DNA from 3 places in the Haloactinospora alba genome. Region 3 is predicted to be linked to each of the others. Evidence: predicted binding sites of a transcription regulator. Region 3 holds the regulator's gene; each other region holds the start of a gene.

Region 1 (4,384 bases), on a different contig from region 3:
GGGTGCTGGAGCTGGCCGACGTGGTGGCGGTGAACAAGGCCGACGGTCCGCACGGGCAGGAGGCGCGGGCGGCGGCGCGCCAACTGTCCCGGGCGTTGGAGCTGTTGCAGCCGCCGCACCCCTCGTGGCAGCCGCCGGTGCTGACCTGCAGCGGCCTGACCGGTGACGGGCTGGAGGACGTGTGGAACGCGGTGACCGAGCACCGCCGTGTCCTCAGTGACGCGGGGGAGTTCGTCAACCGCCGCGCCCGGCAGCGCGTCGACTGGATGTGGGAACAGCTGCAGGCGCGGCTGATGGACCGGTTGACGCGGCACGCGCGGGTGCGTGACCTGCTGCCGCGGTTGGAGGCCGAGCTTCGCTCGGGGGAGGTGACGGCTACGCTTGCCGCGGAACGGGCACTGGACGCGTTCGTCACTGACCCGGGGGACTCGGACGGCGAACCTACTGGGGAGTAGCGCAATATGGCGTGAGGTTGGTCACGCTTTGCCTCTGTCTGATATGACCTATATGGGAGAAAATATCTTCCGCGATGGCATTCCCGTCGGCCGGATAGCCTAATACCGTGTGTGGCCAGAGACTTACGGAAGCCCAGCGGGAGCCGTGCCTGTCGACTCTCCGGGCACCCTGTTCGCCAGGCCAGGCGTGCTGGGGCCGGGGTCGCGGGCATAGCCGACGGCCTCCGCCATGCCGTTCCGTACGGTTGAACACTTAAGGGGACCCCGCACCGTGTGGGGCTGGGAGGAGTGAACGTGCACAGGCTTGGGCTGAGCACCCGGGTCGAGAACCACAGCGTGATCGTCAAGGTCGAAGGCGACCTCGACATCGCCACTGCGGGCGACCTCCACGAACATGTCCTGTCCGATGTCGACACGCACGGCCCGTGGATGATCCTCGACCTTTCGGAGCTGGACTTCATGGACTCCAGCGGGCTGAACGTCATCATCAACGCCTACCGGGCCGTCACGGAGCGGGGCGGAAGCCTCGCGCTCGCGGCTCCCAACGAACGGGTCACCAAGGTCGTACGCCTGGTCGGACTCCACCGCCAGGTTCCGGTACACAACACCGTCTCCGCCGCGGTCAACGCGATGGAGGCCCTGGAGGCCAAGCAGCAGGCCGGTTAGTTCCGTCGGCGGCGCCACCCGTCGCCAACGCTCCCCTCAGCGCTGGACACCACCACCCTCGAAGCCCGCAGCGCGGGCGCCGCCCCGGAGCCCGGCCCGTCGGACCCCGTCGGTCAGTGAAGGACCGGTTGCCGAGGTGCGCTCCCGCCGGCAGGCCGCCCCGCGGGGCACCGTGCCGGTCGCCGGGCCACGCCCCGGTCGCGGCCCGGCGACGGGGTCAGCACCACAGGCGGCGCATCGTCCCGTGGTTCTCCGCGGGACCGACAGTGATCTCGGCGATGCTGGGGTCGCCCCGGTCCGTCTCCGCGGCGACCCGGACGAGCCGGGTCTGTCCGCCGGGAACCCCGGCCGTGTCGCCTCCCGTGCACTCCCAGGTCTCGATGATGCGCCGTACCCGGTACATCTGGCCTCGCCAGGTGAACAGGGCCGGATGCCCGCTGGTGGTTTTCCGGACGTCGATCGGTTCGTTGTAGAGGCTCACGCGGTCAGGGTATCGAACACACGTTCGAGTTCCCAGTAGGTGCGCCACACGTCCGGAGTCCGATTGCGCCCCACTTTACGGCGGCGCGGGCCCGTGGCGCGCAGATTGCCACATCCGTCACACGCGCGGCGTCCCGACCGCCCCCCCGGGCGTGTCGCGTCCCTCCGGACGCCGCCACTGCCCGGCACCGACCGGCCGGTACGCCTATCCTGGGGGTCGGCGTCACAGAAAGCGGGATGGGCAGCATGACGGAAGCAAGCGGGAATCAGGAGGCCGCGCCCCGGGTGAGCACGGCTCCGGTGCCGGAACGGCTGCTGTCGGTCGCATCCCGGCTGTTCGCCGAGCGCGGCTTCGAACGGGTCTCGGTGCAGGAGCTGGTGGACACCGCCGGGGTCACCAAGGGTGCGATGTACCACTACTACTCCTCCAAGGAGGACCTGCTCTTCGCGGTGTACCAGCGCGTGCTGGCCATGCAGACGCGTCGGCTGAACGAGTACGCGAACGCCTCCGGCCCGGTCGAGGAGCGGCTGCACGCCGCCGCCGCGGACGTCGTCCACACCACGGTGCGCAACCTGGACGACACCGTCATCTTCTTCCGCTCGCTGCACATGCTCTCGCCCGACCGGCAGAACGCGGTCCGCAAGGAGCGCCGCGCCTACCACGAGCGCTTCCGCGAGATGGTCCTCGAGGGCCAACGCACGGGTGTCTTCCGCACCGACGTCCCGGCCGAGCTCGCCGTCACCCAGTACTTCGGCGCCGTGCACCACCTCGGCATGTGGTACAACCCGGAGGGTCAGCTGAGCGGCGCCGACGTCGGCGCGTACTTCGCCGACCTGTTCCTGGCGGGCCTGCGCCCGTAAACCGCCGCGGGCGGTTCGCGCACCGGAACGCCCGGCCTGGGCGTGGGAAGGCCGGACCCACCGTGCCGCGCCGCCATCGACCTTCTGGGCTCCGGGGACCTACGTTCCCAGGCGCCGGAGCTCGTTGGCGAGGTCGTCCAGGAACGCGTCCACGTGGGTGGGGTCGTACCCCGGTCGCGCCCGTGTGGTGGAGAACCGGGCCCGGTCGACGTCGGCGGACGTGAGGGTGGCCTTGTGCGGGGCGCCGCTCAGCAGGGCCTCCAGCGTTCCCTCCGCGCGGCGTAGGAACGCGTCCACCTCCTGCTCCTCGTAGCCGGTGGTGGCCCGGGTCGCGGGAAACGCCATATCCCGGATGCCCGAGGGGGTGATTCCGGCGGGTGGGCCTGGTGGCGGACCGGCAGAGGCGGGAGGAGCGGGCGGCCGGACTCCCGGTGGCGCTGGTGGGGCCGGTGGACCCGGTGGTCCCGGTGGGCCGTGCTGCGGCTGGTAGTGGGGAGGAGCCGCGGGGCCGGGGGGTCCACCAGCACCGGGCGGGCCCGCCTGCGGCGGTCCGGTGTCGGCGCTCAGACCGAGCGCGCGCAACTCGGCCGCGAGGAGGTCGAGGAAGGCGTCCACCTCGTCCTCGTCGTAACCGGGTCCCAACCGTGTGGTGCGGAACCGGGACGCCTCCACCTCCTCGGCGGTGACGAACCGTTCGGTCCGGGGGCCGCCGTGCAGCGCCGCCAGGGTGGCTTCCACCTGGTCGAGCAGCGCGTCGACGTCCTCCTCCTTGTACCCAGGACGCAGGCGCACCGTGTGGAATTGCTTGTTGCGGATGTCAGCCGGTTTCAGGGCCATACCACTATTGTGCAGACGGGCGGTTCCGACGCGGCCCCGCACCTCCGTCCCGGGTCCCGCGCCCCGGTGTGCCGGGAGGCGTGTTCCGGTCCGGACCCGGCGGGCCGCGCGGTCAGTGGAGCAGGTCGGGCCGGTAGTGCCGGAGGTGGGCGAGCAGGGGGTTGGACCGGTCGGCGCGGCCGGCGGCAGTGAACGAGACAGTGACCAGTTCCTGGCCCGTGTCGGGGTTACGCGGCTGCCTGGCGCGCTCCCCGCGCAGGTGGGAGGGGGCGCTGCCGGGGAACCAGCGCTCTCCCCAGCCGATGAGGACCTGGGAGCGGACTTTCAGGCTCGTGGCCTTCCCCAGGGCCACCGCCGTGTCCACCGACACGTCCCTCATGGTGGAGTACATGCGGGAGCGCCTGTCCACAACGGGGCCGACCCGGACGACGTCGGCCCACCTCAGCCGAGTTCACGTACCCGGCGCGGTCGCGCAGTTCCGCCCCGGTGGGGGAGGCCACGACAGTGGTTCCGGTGAACATCCGGCGCGTCCTGCGGACCAGTACGGCCAGGACCGCCGCGGCAACGGCCAGGCTGAACAGGAGCCCCAGCGCGAAGGCGCTTCCGAGGTCCGGGGTGAGCGCTGAGAAAACCGGCGTGCTGAAGAGCAGAACGACCAGGACGCACCCGGCGAGGCCGGGCAGCCAGGGGAGCAGCTGGCGCGCGTGGTCGCGGAACCCCGCCCCGGGCGACATCGGCGTGGCCGACGGGTGCTCGGGAGGGGGCCACTCGTGCCCGCCCTGGTGGTGGGGCGCCTGACTGCGGTGGTGCTGGTAGTGGTGGGGAGAACGATTCATGGCAGCAGGATAGGGAACCTCCGGCGGCCGCCGTTCCCCGGTGCCACGGCCGACCGGTGCCTGGGGGAACGGGAGTCAGTCCCGTCGCGCGTAGTGGGCGAGCCCGGAGGCCAGCGCGGCGCCGGCCCGCTCGCGCCACTGGCTGTCGGTGATCTTCTCCGCGTCGTCCGGATCGCGCATGTTGCCCACCTCGAGGAACACCTTGGGAACCGTGGACAGGTTGAGCCCGCCCAGGTCGGTGCGTTCGTC
Region 2 (4,384 bases), 120 kb from region 3:
CCTCCAGCCGGGACTGAACTTCATCATCCCGGGTGTGGACCGGGTGCGCACCAAGTACGACCTGCGGGAACAGGTGTTCTCCTCGCGGCCGCAGCCGGTGATCACCGAGGACAACCTGGTCGTCAACATCGACACCGTGCTGTACTACCAGATCACCGAGCCCCGTGCGGCCGCCTACGAGGTGGCGGACTACCTGTCCGCCATCGACCAGCTCACCGTCACCACGCTGCGCAACGTCATCGGTGGCATGGACCTGGAACGCACCCTGACCTCACGCGAACAGATCAACGACACGTTGCGCGGAGTGCTGGACGACGCGACCGGAAAGTGGGGCATCCGGGTCAACCGGGTCGAGCTGAAAGCCATCGACCCACCGCCCTCCATCAAGGAGGCGATGGAGAAACAGATGCGGGCCGAGCGGGACAAGCGCGCGGTGATCCTGCACGCCGAGGGGGAACGGCAGTCCAAGATCCTCACCGCCGAGGGCGCGCGGCAGCAGGCGATCCTGGAGGCACAGGGGGAGCAGCAGTCCGCCATCCTGAAGGCCGACGGTGAGGCCAAGGCGGTCGAGCGGGTGTTCCAGGCCGTGCACCGCAACAACGCCGACCCCAAGCTGCTGGCCTACAAGTACCTGGAGACGCTGCCGCACCTGGCCAACGGGGAAGGCAACACCTTCTGGGTGATCCCCGGCGAGCTCACTCAGGCGGTACAGAACGTCACCCGGGCGTTCGCGGACCAGACGGGCGCCGCCCAGCCGGCGGGGGAGCCCGAACCGGAAACCGGGGCGGAGCCTGCCGACTCGGCGGCCTCCACCCGGGAGGAGGAACGGGTTCCCCAGCTCACCAGCGGTTCGGAGGGGGCCATGGCCTCCTCGGCCGATGCGGAGGAGGCCGCCAGGATGGCGGCCCAGGCGGTGGCCGACGCGCGCAGGGACGCGGAGGAGGCCTCCGCCGCTCGCCCCAGCTCCTCGAAACCGCCGAGCCAGCGCAGCGACGAGGAGTGACGCCCGCATCAGACGAGTAGCAGCTTGCCGGCCGTCCCGCGTCCGGCGAGTGCCTCGTGGGCCCGGGCCACCTCGGTCCACGGGTAGCGTTCGCCCACACGGACGTCCAGCTGCCCCGCGGCGACCCGCCCCAACACGTCACCCGCGCGCTCCAGCAGCTCGTCGCGGCCGGCGACGTAGTGGCCCAGGCTCGGCCGGGTGAGGAAGACCGAACCGGCGCTGTTGAGGCGCTGCGGGTCGACCGGGGGGACCGGGCCGCTGGACTGGCCGAACAGCGCGAGCGTGCCGCGCGGGCGCAGACTCGCCAGGCTCGCGTCGAACGTGTCCGCCCCCACACCGTCGTACACGGCGGCCACTCCGGCACCGTCGGTCAGCCTGCGCACGGACTCGGTGACGTCGTCGCGGGTGTAGCGGATGATGTCGTCGGCCCCCGCGCTGCGGGCGAGCTCCGCCTTGGCCTCGGTGGACACCGTCCCCAGGACGCGTGCGCCGCGCAGTTTGGCGAGCTGGGTGATCAGCAGCCCCGTCCCACCGGCGGCCGCGTGCACCAGGACCGTGTCGCCGGGCTGGACCGGGTGGGTGGAGTGGGTCAGGTAGTGGGCGGTGAGCCCCTGCAGCAGGACGGCGGCGGCCTGCTCCGTGCTGACACCGTCGGGTACCGGCACGGTCCGGTCGGCGGGAACGACGGCGCGCTCCGCGTCGGCGCCGGGGAGCATCGCCCAGGCGACGCGCTGGCCGACCGATATTCCGGTCACCTCCGAACCGACCTCGGACACCGTTCCCGCCCCCTCCACACCGGGAGTGAACGGCAGGGGCATGCTGTAGGCGCCGCTGCGCTGGTAGATGTCGATGAAGTTGACGCCGCGGGCCTCGACGTCGACGACCACGTCGCCGGGGCCGGGCTGCGGGTCGGCTACGTCGGCGAGGCGCAACACCTCGGGTCCGCCCTGTTCCTCGATGCGGATGGCGCGCATGCGCGAACTCCTTAGCTGGGCCGGTTGGTGGCCGCTGTGGCGGCCGTCACCAGGGGAGGCTATCGGTTCGCGGGCAGGGCGCGCCGCGGCGCGCTGTTCCTGGGGACACGACGGTGCCGGTTGGTCTCGTACATAGGTTCGACTATAATTCGAATACGCGTTCGAGTTCGGAGGGTTCGTCGTGGCAGCACGGTGGAAGCCTCCGGGGAGGGGTCCGGCAGGTGGGAGAGTTCTGCGACGTGCCGATCAGCGTGAGTGAGCAGGAGGGGCGTCCGGTGCGTTTTACCTGGCGAGGGCGGATGTACACGGTCCGTCGGGTCGTCGACTACTGGGTGACGCTGCGTTCCGACTGGGACCCGGCGACACACGAGCAGCCTCCGGGGCGGGTGCACTGGCGTGTGGAGGCGGGCTCGGACACCTCGCGGGGGATCTACGAACTGAGGCACGAGAAGCCGAGCGGCCAGTGGCACGTGGCACGGGTTCGGTGCTGACGCTGCCCGTTCCCGGGGGAACGGAGCACGGGCCCCTGAACGCGGGCCCGTGCCGCCCGGGAAACCGTGTTTTGGTAGACAGCAGGAGACCGCCTCCCACACTCGCGGAGTTGCCATGCTCAACGTCTCGATCCTCGACTACGTCCTCAACCCTCCCGGGACCAGCGCCCACCAGGCGCTGACCGAGGTGGTGGAGTCCGCCCAGCTCGCCGAGCGGCTGGGCTACGGCCGGGTGTGGTTCTCCGAGCACCACAACGCGGCAGGGATGGCCTGCACCGCCCCGGAGCTGATCATCGGCCGGGTCGCCGCGGCCACGTCCCGGATCAGGGTCGGCGCGGGCGGGATCATGCTGCCCAACCACGCCCCGCTGCGGGTGGCCGAACTGTTCAACACCCTGGAGGCGATGTTCCCCGGCCGCATCGACCTGGGACTCGGGCGGGCCCCGGGAACGGACGGCGTCACCGCCATGGCGTTGCGGGGGTCCCGGGAGGCGGTGGCCAACGTGGACTTCGCCGCCCTGGCGGCGGACCTGTTCGGGTTCCTGGACGGTGACCTTCCCGCGGACCACCGCTTCGCCCGGGTGGCCGCCACACCCGAGGTGCCCCAACCACCCCGGGTGTGGATGCTGGGCTCCAGCGACAACGGGGCGGGCTACGCCGCGGAGCACGGGCTGCCGTTCTCCTTCGCGCAGCAGATCAACCCGGACTACGCCGTGCCGCTGCTGCGGCGCTACCGGGACTCGTTCCAGCCCTCCACCCGGCTGAGCACCCCCTACAGCAGCTTCTCCGTGATCGCCTTCGCGAGCGAGGACGCGGACCTCGCCGAGGACTTCGCCGCGTTCTGGTCGCTGACCATGACGAAACTGCGTTCCGGGGAGACCACCCCGACCCCGTTGGCGGAGGCGCGGGAGTTCCGGACCACCTCCCGCTACCGGGCGATCCGGCGGGCCATGGCCGACCGGATGTTCGTGGGCGAACCGGGTGAGGTCGCCGGAGGCATCCGTGCCGTGGCGACCCAGGCCCACGCCGACGAGGTGGTCATCGCCACCCCCATGCCCGACAGCGCCGCACGGCGGCACAGCCTGGAACTGCTCGCCGGCGAGTTCGGCCTGGGCGGCGGGTAGGGAAAACCCGTGGCCGCGGCGGGTGCGGCGGGTCTAGAGTGCCGCTATGGCTCGATGGCCGTCACCGGCAGCGGTGGAGGAGACAGTGGTCGGGTTCCAGGCGCTCGGCGCCCGCACCCGGCGCCTTCCCGCGAGCCGCTGCCTGCGCAACAGCCACGCCCCGTCCGCGGGAGAGTGCAACCTGGTCACCCACATCACGGAGACGACGCCCGCCGGCCTCGCGCGCGAGCTCGCCGAGGCGGGAACATGGCTCGGAGACCGCGACTCCCGCATCCAGGTGGGACCGGCGAGCGCGGCGGCGGAACCGGCACTGCTGCTGGCGGGATGGCGGTACCGCAGCACCGAGCTGGCACTGGTGCTCACCGGCCCCGCACCCCCACTGCCGCCCGCTTCGGTGACGCTCACCGCCGCTGCCACGCGCGACGACTGGGAGCAGCTGGGACGGCTGTTGCGCATGGACCACGAGGAGGAGGCCGCGACGGAGGGACGCGTGCCGGTCCCGCCCGCCCACACGCGCCAGAAACTGGCGTCCCTCCGGGCGAAGGCACCCGCGGCTCGGTACTGGATCGCCCGCAGCGCCGGGACCCCGTGCGGTTTCGTGGCCTCCTGGCCGGGGCACGGCGACATGGGCATGGTGGAGGATCTCTTCGTCCACCCCGACCACCGCAGGCGGGGGATCGCGACCCGGATGCTGGGCCACGCCGTGGCTGACGCCCGGAACCGCGCCGGAACGCCCCCGGAGGGCCCCTTCCCCGTCCTGATCCGCGCGGCCGCGGACGACGAGCCCAAACAC
Region 3 (4,384 bases):
CCCGCTGTTCCGGGAGACGCGGCGGATGGTGGAGCGGCCCCGGCCCCGACACTGGCTGTGGGCGGGCGCGGCGGCGGTCGTCATCGCCGCGCTCGCGACCGCCGTGGGGCTGGTCTGGCAGCGTCAGGAACCGGCGACCCAGGCCAGCCCCGACGACGCGTACGCGAGCGCCCCGGCCTGCGGTGCCCTCGCTTCGGACACCGTGGAGTCCGTGGTGCCGCGGGCGCTGCTGGAGACCAACGAGCACGGGCTGTTGGCGGGGTCGGACAGCGCCACGTGCGAGTGGACCTCCGTGGACTCCGCACAGGCGCCCGCGCGGGTCCTGCACGTCGACTACGAGGCCCACTTCACGGACAAGGCCGGGGGCGTCAGCGGGGCGGACGCGGCGCGCGAGGAACTCGCCCGTCTCACCTCCACCACCGGGATCGACAGGAGTGAACCCGTACCGTCAGTGGGCCCGGAGGCGGTGGTCTGGTCGAGTACACCGGGGGCGGGTTCGGCCGAGGTGGCGTTCCGACGCGACAACCTGGTGGTACGCGTCTTCTACAGCGGCGAGGAGGCCGACGGCGGGGACGCGCTCTCCTACGGCGAGGCGCGGGATGGCGTCTCCTCGGTCGCCGACCGGATCGCCTCCGCCCTGTAGCTTCCACGTTCCTGCACGGCCGCGGCGGGAAGCGCGTGTGTCCGCGACCGCACGCCTGGCCCGTCCGGCGGAGGCGGGACGCCGCGAGGTGCTCCGGGGAGGGCGGAGCCCCGCCGGGGCTCCTGGCATAGTTGGTGCGGGCGTGGTCCGGCACAGCGGCGGAGCACGAGGACATTCGGAGACGTTCCACGAAGGGGAGGCGCCCCATGGGCCAGCCACCTTCCGGCGGTCCCGACCAGAGGCCCGGGCCGCTGCCGCAGCGGCCGGCTCACCCCCATGCGGGTTCGGCACCGGAGAGCCAGTCCGCGGCGGGAGCGTCTTCCGCCGCGACGTTGGCCTCCAAGCGGAGCCGGGGGTGCGCGGTGGCCATGGTCGCCGTCCTGGCCGTGCTGGCGTTGCTGCTGGTGGCGGGAGGCGTGTGGGCGATCGTCACCCTCACCACCACCAGGAGCGAGTTCGGCGGCGCTCCGGAATGCACCGTCGCCGAGGGCGAGGTCCTGGAACGGCTGGTGGCCGACTACGACACCGAGACGGCCGAGCCGATATCCGGACTGGGCCAGCGTCGGGACGGCCGGCAGTGCAAGTGGACCACCTCCGAGGACGGTTCCGTCGTCCCCGCCGCCGCGCGGCTGGTGATGGTGAGCAGTACCGGCGGTTGGAGCGACGACGGTAGCGCGGACGCGGCCGAGATGCTCCGGGCCGAGTCCGAGGAGCACGCACCGGAGGAGCTCTCGGGGATCGGGGACGAGGCCCGCTCCTGGTACGAATTCGACTCGGGTTTCACATGGGGGTGCGTGGGGGTGCAGGTGTCCAACCTGTACACCGCGACGTGCTACACGGCGTCGGTCGACTTCCAGGCCAGCTCGTCCATCCCCGATGAGGAAGTCCTGTCCGAGGCTGAGGAACTGGCCGAGGCCGCGGTACGGCGTGCCGCGGACGGTGCCTGAGACCCGTTCGCCGGCGCGGGGGAGCGGACGGTGCGGCGCGCCCAGGGGAGCGTTCGGCTCAGACCCGGCGCATGACCGCGACGACCTTGCCCAGGATCGTCGCCTCGTCGCCGTTGATGGGCTCGAAGGACGCGTTGCGCGGCATGAGCCACACGTGCCCCTTCTCCCGTTTCAGCTCTTTGACGGTGGCCTCCTCGTCGAGCAGCGCGGCCACGATGTCACCGTTGTCGGCGTCGGGCTGCTGCCGTACCACGACGAGGTCCCCGTCGGTGATCGCGGCGTCCACCATGGATTCTCCGATCACGGTGAGGATGAACAGCCGGCCTTCGCCGACGAGCTGTTTGGGGAGGGTGAGAGTGTTCTCGACCGACTCCTCGGCCAGGATGGGGCCACCCGCGGCGATCCGCCCCACGACCGGGACGTCGGTGGAACTCGCGCTGTCGGAGGCCGGGTCCTCCGCCGCGTGCTCCCACGAACGGACCGGAGGCTGTCCCGGAATGCGAATCTCTACCGCACGTGGGCGATTCTGATCACGGTAGAGATAGCCCTTACGTTGCAAGACCTTCAGTTGATGCGCGACACTGGACGGACTCGACAGCCCGACCGTGTCGCCGATCTCCCGGATGGACGGCGGGTATCCGCGCTGCCGCACGTAGCGGTGTATGCAGTTCAGGACGCTCTGCTGCCGGGTTGTGAGGCTGGGTGCGCTGCTCGGCTGGGCGGAGGAGTTCCGGCCGCTGTCGCTACCCGAAACCGCAGGCCGGAACGCAGTGATGGAGACCCCGTCCGGACGAGGTTCCTGCGTCGGGTGGTTTTCCTCCGGCACAGCCGGCCTCCTCGGCGGTCGGTGTAAGGGCTATCGGCGGAATCTCACGGTCGGCCGTCTGGCGACGGTATCCGGTGCGCGTCAGTGAGCGGCGCGGGTACCGCAGCGGAACGTGTCTAGCGCTGATTCCTGCGATAAAGGATATCAAACAAAGGTTCGAATCGGCGATGAAACCGCGCCGATATACAGTTTTAATCGAACGTTAGTTCTAACGAATTGCGTTCTCAGGTGGGAACCATGTCTGAACCGGCTCTTTTCGACTGGACGGTGGAGATCCCCGAGTGGCGGGCGGACACTGAGGATCGCCAGGACAGCTGCGGGACGAGTCCCGTCGCGGGGTTGACGGACCTCCGCGCCGCGGCGGTGGGCGGTCGTGGCATGCGGCTCACGCGGCGCGGCCGTGTGGCTCTTGTCTCGGTGCTGTGCTTCGCGGCCACGGTCGGGGTGGCGATGGTGGTCATGACCGCCGTGGCAGCCGGGGCGTCCGCGTCCGGGCCTACCCCGAACGCGATGCTCCCGGGCTCGGCGACGACCACGATCACCGTGCGGGACGGCGATACGCTGTGGGGGATCGCCGAGCAGATCCGCCCGGGTGAGGATCCGCGCCGCACGGTGCACGAGATCGTGGAGCTCAACGACCTCTCCGACTCCACGCTGGTTCCCGGCCAGACCCTCGTCCTCCCCACCGCGGAGAGCCCCCGGTAGCGCCGACCCCCTCCGCTCCCGCGCCGCGGTCGGCGCGGTGGAGACCGATGTTCCGGGAGCCCGCCGGAAGACGGGGCCGCGCTGCCATGGTGGGCAAGCTCTCCTCGCGCATCGCCGGTGTCAGGAGTTGCGAACATCGGCCTGTGGTCATAAGTTAACCACAACATCTAGTGATGATCTTGGAAGCAAGCGTCCAAGAATTGTGTTGTTCCAGTTAGTTGGCGTGTGGAGACTCTGATCCACCCCAGGGGAGGCGTACCGGCATGCACTGTCCGTTCTGCCGGCATCCTGACACCCGGGTGATTGACAGCCGCTCAACCGAGGACGGCTCCGCGATACGGCGGCGGCGGGCCTGCCCGGAGTGTGAACGCCGCTTCACGACGCAGGAGGCCGTGCTGCTCATGGTCGTCAAGCGCTCGGGGGTCACCGAGCCGTTTTCGCGGAACAAGATCATCGCTGGTGTCCGGCGGGCCTGCCAGGGCCGGCCCGTGACAGAGGATGCCCTGGCGAAACTCGGCCAGCAGGTCGAGGAGGAGATCAGAGACAAGGGTGTCGCCGAGGTTCCGGCCCAGGAGATCGGTCTGGCGATCCTCGAACCGTTGCGCGAGCTCGACGAGGTGGTGTACCTCCACTTCGCCTCGGTCTACCGGGGCTTCGAGTCGGTCGCGGACTTCGAGGAGGAGATCGCCAAACTACGCGGTGACCGGGACGATCCGGGCGAGCACTCCTGACGAGCGGTCCAGAAGCTGACACCGCGCCGCCCGGCCGCCGGGTGGCGTGTACGGGTGATTTTGCAGGGGGAGCGGAGACGATGACGGAAACCACCAGCGGCACAGCGGGACGCGGCGGTAAAGGCAAGCGCAAAGGACTGAAGGTGGAGCGCGTCTTCACCACACCGGGTGTGCACCCCTACGACGAGGTCGAGTGGGAGCGCCGCGACGTTGTGATGACGAACTGGCGGGACGGCTCGATCAACTTCGAACAGCGTGGCGTGGAGTTCCCGGCCGAGTGGTCGATGAACGCCACCCAGATCGTGGCCAGCAAGTACTTCCGTGGCGCTGTCGGCAGTCCGGAACGTGAGTGGAGCCTCAAACAGCTGGTGGACCGTGTCGCCGGTGTGTACACCGAGACCGGCCGGGACAACGGGTACTTCGCCTCCGAGGAGGACGCCGAGGCGTTCGACCACGAGCTCAAGTACGCCCTGGTCCACCAGCTGTTCAGCTTCAACTCTCCCGTCTGGTTCAACGTCGGCACCACCTCGAA

The links. Region 3 encodes LexA, which represses DNA repair genes until DNA is damaged. Its sites were predicted from a motif close to TCGAACANNTGTTCGA; they were not measured.
Region 1: FHX37_RS20670 (DUF6504 family protein) is a predicted target of LexA. The motif match lies at 1,615-1,630, and genes of this name have one in related genera.
Region 2: FHX37_RS11645 (DUF6504 family protein) is a predicted target of LexA. The motif match lies at 2,127-2,142, and genes of this name have one in related genera.

Annotation. Positions count from the first base shown of each region.
Region 1 is NZ_VFQC01000003.1:42,908-47,291, forward strand. It holds gene meaB (methylmalonyl Co-A mutase-associated GTPase MeaB) at 1-455, shown strand, start outside; gene FHX37_RS20665 (STAS domain-containing protein) at 750-1,121, shown strand; gene FHX37_RS20670 (DUF6504 family protein) at 1,339-1,602, opposite strand; gene FHX37_RS20675 (TetR/AcrR family transcriptional regulator) at 1,848-2,462, shown strand; gene FHX37_RS20680 (DivIVA domain-containing protein) at 2,562-3,299, opposite strand; gene FHX37_RS20685 (hypothetical protein) at 3,412-3,669, opposite strand; gene FHX37_RS20690 (hypothetical protein) at 3,656-3,925, shown strand; gene FHX37_RS20695 (N-acetylmuramoyl-L-alanine amidase) at 4,211-4,384, opposite strand, start outside.
Region 2 is NZ_VFQC01000001.1:2,592,006-2,596,389, reverse strand. It holds gene FHX37_RS11655 (SPFH domain-containing protein) at 1-1,003, shown strand, start outside; gene FHX37_RS11650 (quinone oxidoreductase family protein) at 1,012-1,977, opposite strand; gene FHX37_RS11645 (DUF6504 family protein) at 2,217-2,468, shown strand; gene FHX37_RS11640 (LLM class flavin-dependent oxidoreductase) at 2,584-3,591, shown strand; gene FHX37_RS11635 (GNAT family N-acetyltransferase) at 3,638-4,384, shown strand, end outside.
Region 3 is NZ_VFQC01000001.1:2,474,690-2,479,073, reverse strand. It holds gene FHX37_RS11130 (hypothetical protein) at 1-643, shown strand, start outside; gene FHX37_RS11125 (hypothetical protein) at 850-1,590, shown strand; gene lexA (transcriptional repressor LexA) at 1,649-2,416, opposite strand; gene FHX37_RS11115 (LysM peptidoglycan-binding domain-containing protein) at 2,654-3,121, shown strand; gene nrdR (transcriptional regulator NrdR) at 3,385-3,852, shown strand; gene FHX37_RS11105 (vitamin B12-dependent ribonucleotide reductase) at 3,933-4,384, shown strand, end outside.